DNA from 2 places in the Nonomuraea sp. NPDC049758 genome. Region 2 is predicted to be linked to the other one. Evidence: predicted binding sites of a transcription regulator. Region 2 holds the regulator's gene; the other holds the start of a gene.
What was found. Region 2 encodes HrcA, which represses chaperone genes, less so after heat shock. Its sites were predicted from a motif close to TTGGCACTCTCNNNNNGAGAGTGCCAA; they were not measured.
Positions count from the first base shown of each region.

Region 1: the regulator HrcA is predicted to act here: its motif matches at 719-745, upstream of groL (chaperonin GroEL).

Region 1 is NZ_JBFAMZ010000020.1:164,448-166,899, reverse strand. It holds gene AB0J46_RS40050 (MoaD/ThiS family protein) at 1-67, shown strand, start outside; gene AB0J46_RS40045 (cold-shock protein) at 311-511, shown strand; gene groL (chaperonin GroEL) at 856-2,452, shown strand, end outside.
Region 2 is NZ_JBFAMZ010000019.1:207,339-209,790, reverse strand. It holds gene AB0J46_RS39165 (DUF456 domain-containing protein) at 1-273, opposite strand, end outside; gene hrcA (heat-inducible transcriptional repressor HrcA) at 430-1,443, shown strand; gene dnaJ (molecular chaperone DnaJ) at 1,455-2,452, shown strand, end outside.

The DNA of each region.
Region 1 (2,452 bases), on a different contig from region 2:
GGGCCTGGACACTCCCGCCCCTGAAGGCACTCAGATCTCCATCATCCCCGCCGTCGCGGGCGGCTGACCGCCGGACCACCGACTCTTGAAGGCGCCCCTTGTGGGCGCCTTCTTGTTTTAGAACCAAATTCAACCTCGAACGACTCAGCCTTCGATGAAATTAGCGTTTTGTCGGTTGACTCTGTTGCCAAACCCCGTGCCACAGGTATGGTCGAGGGCGATCGTCTGGCTGATTTTCCCAAAAGTCATGCGATTACGGGTCTCGCGAAGGAATGGGCGAGATCTGCGAGCCCAGTAAGAGGAGTCGGAAGTGGCGCAGGGCACCGTCAAGTGGTTCAACGCGGACAAGGGCTACGGCTTCATCGCGGTAGACGGTGGTAAGGATGTATTCGTCCATTACTCAGCGATCATGATGGACGGGTACCGCTCTCTCGAACAGGGACAGCGTGTCGAGTTCGAGATCACGCAGGGCCAGAAGGGGCCGCAGGCGGAGTCCGTCCGCACGGTCTGATTCACCCTCGCTGGTATGCACCAAGGCGGGACGTGCGGCAGCGCAGTCCGTACGGGCTCGCCACTGTTTCCTCCGTCGGCTTCGCACGGCGGGCCGCGCCTCAGGGGCGGCTCGCCGTGCGAACCGGCGCACCCGATGACCTGCCCGATGAGCTGGGGTGGGGTGCCCGTGGCTTGCACTCGGCAGGGTAGAGTGCTAAACAGTTCGTTGGCACTCTGTGTGGCAGAGTGCCAACAACTCGGATCGAGACGATGGGGTCTGCCGAACGGAGATGCAGGCCTATGCCGTCGCGGGCGTCGGCTCGGTCCAGGACACGCCACCCTGCATCTGGGAGGTCTAGCCTTATGGCAGCCAAGATGATCGCGTTTGACGAGGACGCCCGGCGCGGTCTCGAGCGCGGTATGAACCAGCTCGCCGACGCCGTCAAGGTGACCTTGGGCCCCAAGGGGCGCAACGTCGTGCTGGAGAAGAAGTGGGGCGCTCCCACGATCACCAACGACGGCGTCTCCATCGCCAAGGAGATCGAGCTCGAGGACCCGTGGGAGAAGATCGGCGCCGAGCTGGTCAAGGAAGTCGCCAAGAAGACTGACGACGTCGCCGGCGACGGCACCACCACGGCCACCGTGCTCGCCCAGGCTCTGGTGCGCGAAGGTCTGCGCAACGTGGCCGCCGGCGCCAACCCGATGGCCCTGAAGAAGGGCATCGAGGCCGCCGTCGAGCGGGTCAGCGAGGAGCTCTCCAAGCTGGCCAAGGATGTGGAGACCAAGGAGCAGATCGCCTCCACCGCCTCCATCTCCGCCGCCGACCCCGAGATCGGCTCGCTCATCGCCGAGGCGATGGACAAGGTCGGCAAGGAAGGCGTCATCACCGTCGAGGAGAGCAACACCTTCGGCCTGGAGCTCGAGCTCACCGAGGGCATGCGCTTCGACAAGGGCATGACGTCGATGTACTTCGTGACCGACTCCGACCGCATGGAGGCCGTTCTCGAAGACCCGTACATCCTGATCGTCAACAGCAAGGTCTCGGCCAACAAGGACCTGCTGCCGCTGCTCGACAAGGTCGTGCAGTCCGGCAAGCCGCTGCTGATCATCGCCGAGGACGTCGACGGCGAGGCCCTGGCGACCCTGGTGGTCAACAAGATCCGCGGCCTGTTCCGCTCCGTGGCCGTCAAGGCCCCGGGCTTCGGCGACCGCCGCAAGGCCATGCTGGGCGACATCGCGATCCTGACCGGCGGTCAGGTCATCGCCGAGGAGGTCGGCCTCAAGCTCGAGACCGCCACCCTCGACCTGCTCGGCCGCGCCCGCAAGGTCGTGGTGACCAAGGACGAGACCACCATCGTCGACGGCGCCGGTGACGCCGAGGCGATCTCCGGCCGGGTCAACGAGATCCGCGCCGAGATCGAGCGCACCGACTCCGACTACGACCGCGAGAAGCTGCAGGAGCGCCTGGCCAAGCTGGCCGGTGGCGTGGCGGTCATCAAGGCCGGCGCGGCGACCGAGGTCGAGCTCAAGGAGCGCAAGCACCGCATCGAGGACGCCGTGCGCAACGCCAAGGCGGCCGTCGAGGAGGGCATCGTCCCCGGCGGTGGCGTGGCGCTGCTGCAGGCCGGCGCCAAGGCGTTCGACAAGCTCGAGCTCAACGGCGACGAGGCCACCGGCGCGGCGATCGTGAAGAAGGCTCTTGAGGAGCCCCTCAAGCAGATCGCGGTCAACGCCGGTCTTGAGGGCGGCGTCGTCGTGGAGAAGGTGCGCAACCTGACCCCGGGCGAGGGCCTCAACGCCGCTTCCGGCGAGTACGTCAACATGTTCGAGTCCGGGATCATCGACCCGGCCAAGGTGACGCGCTCCGCGCTGCAGAACGCCGCCTCCATCGCGGCGCTCTTCCTCACCACCGAGGCCGTCATCGCCGAGAAGCCCGAGAAGACCCCTGCTGCTCCGGCCG
Region 2 (2,452 bases):
GTCGATCCTGGCCGGGAACTGCGGCTGGCCGCCGTACTGGTTGTGGGGGCCGTACTGGTCGGGGTGGGCGTACTGGTCGGGCTGGGCGTACTGGTTCTGCTGGCCGTACTGGGGCGGGGGGCCGTACTGTGCGGGCGGCTGTTGCTGCTGGTAGGGCGGCTGGCCGTGCTGCTGGGGCTGGTACGGAGGCTGGGCGTACTGGTTCGGCTGACCGTAGTAGGGACCCTGCCCCTGGGGCGGTCCGTACTGCGGGGGCTGGGAATTGTCGGTCATGCGGCAAGTGTGAGGCCTGTCGCTTGTAAGTCGCTAGCAACAGGATGGGACCTGGTGTTATCGCACCTTGTGGGCGAGAGCCGTACACTTGGCACTCGGGAACACGGAGTGCTAGACCTGTCGTTTCCCTGTTAGGCAGAGGCAGGAGGTGAGCACGTGCTCGACGAACGGAAGCTGGCGGTGCTCCGCGCCATTGTCGAAGACTACGTGTCCACCAACGAACCGGTGGGCTCCAAGGCGCTGGCGGAGCGCCACAACCTCAAGGTCTCCCCGGCAACGGTCAGGAACGACATGGCCGCTCTGGAGGAGGACGGGTACATCACCCAGCCGCACACCAGCGCGGGCCGCGTGCCGACGGACAAGGGCTACCGCCTGTTCGTCGACCGGCTCTCGCAGGTCAAGCCCCTGTCGGGGGCCGAGCGGCGGGCGATCGAGACCTTCCTCGCCGGCGCGGTCGACCTCGACGACGTGGTCTTCCGCACCGTGCGGCTGCTCGCGCAGCTCACCAGGCAGGTCGCGGTCGTGCAGTACCCGACGCTGACCCGTTCCACGGTCAGGCACGTCGAGTTGGTCCCGCTCAACGAGCGGCGGGTCATGCTCGTGCTGATCACCAACACCGGGCGCGTCGAGCAGCGCGTGATCGAGCTGCCCGAGGTGGTGGAGGACGACCGCATCGCCCATCTGCGCGCGGTGCTCAACTCCTGCCTCGACGGCTGCGGGCTGAGCAACGTCCCCGAGCTGGTCGCCGACCTGCCCGAGCGGCTGCCCGCCGAGGACCGGCCCGCCGTGGCCACGATCCTGTCCGTGCTGCTCGAAACCCTCGTCGAACGCCATGACGAGAAGATCGTGTTCGCCGGCGCGGCCAATCTCGCGGGCGCCGACTTCGCCACCGGCCTGCGCGACGTGCTGGAGGCGCTGGAGGAGCAGGTCGTGCTCATGCGGTTGCTCGGCGAGACATCCACAGACACCCCGTCCGCGCTCACCGTGCGCATCGGCTCGGAAAACCCCTACCTTCGCGGCACGTCCATCGTCGCAACCGGATACGGTTCTGGCGACAACCAACTGGCCCGGCTCGGCGTGCTGGGTCCCACGAGGATGGACTACCCCGTGACGATGGGCGCCGTACGCGCGGTGGCACGCTACGTCAGCCAGATCCTGGCTGCATCTTAAGAGGTCGATAAGTGGCAAACAGCGACTACTACGCCACCCTCGGGGTGCGCCGTGACGCCAGTCAGGACGAGATCAAGAAGGCCTACCGCCGCCTCGCCCGCGAGCTGCACCCCGACGTGAACCCCGATCCCGAGACCCAGGAGCGGTTCAAGGAGATCACGCAGGCCTACGAGGTGCTGTCCGATCCGAACAAGCGCCAGATGTACGACCTGGGCGGCGACCCCTTCGGCGGCGGCGCGGGTGCGGGCGCGGGCGCCGGCGGCTTCGGCGCGGGCTTCCCCTTCAGCGACATCATGGACGCCTTCTTCGGCACCGCGGGTGGCACCCGCGGGCCGCGCTCGCGCGCCAGGAGGGGCCGCAACGCCACCATCCGGGTCGAGCTCGACCTGCGCGAGACGGCGTTCGGCACCACCCGCGAGCTGGTCGTGGACACCGCCGTGCTGTGCGAGGTGTGCCACGGCGCCGGCGCGGCCCCCGGCACCCACCCCGACGCCTGTGACATGTGCAACGGGCGCGGCGAGATCTCCCAGGTCACCCGCTCGTTCCTGGGCCAGGTCATGACCTCGCGGCCGTGCCCCCAGTGCGGCGGCTTCGGCAGCATCATCCGCCACCCCTGCCAGGAGTGCTCGGGCGACGGCCGGGTGCGCACCCGCCGTACGATCAAGGTCCGCATCCCCGCGGGCGTCGAGGACGGCACCCACATCCAGCTCGCCGGCGAGGGCGAGGTCGGCCCCGGCGGCGGCCCGCCCGGAGACCTGTTCCTGGAGATCGTCGAACGCGCGCACGAGATCTTCGAGCGGCGCGGCGACGACCTCCACTGCACGGTCCAGATCCCGATGACGGCCGCCGCGCTCGGCACCATCCTCGCCGTCGAGACGCTCGACGGCTCCGAGGAGATCGACGTGCGCCCCGGCACCCAGTCCGGCCAGGTCATCACCATGTACGGGCGCGGCGTGCAGCGGCTCAACGAGTCCGGCAGGGGCGACCTGCTCATCCACGTCAACGTCGA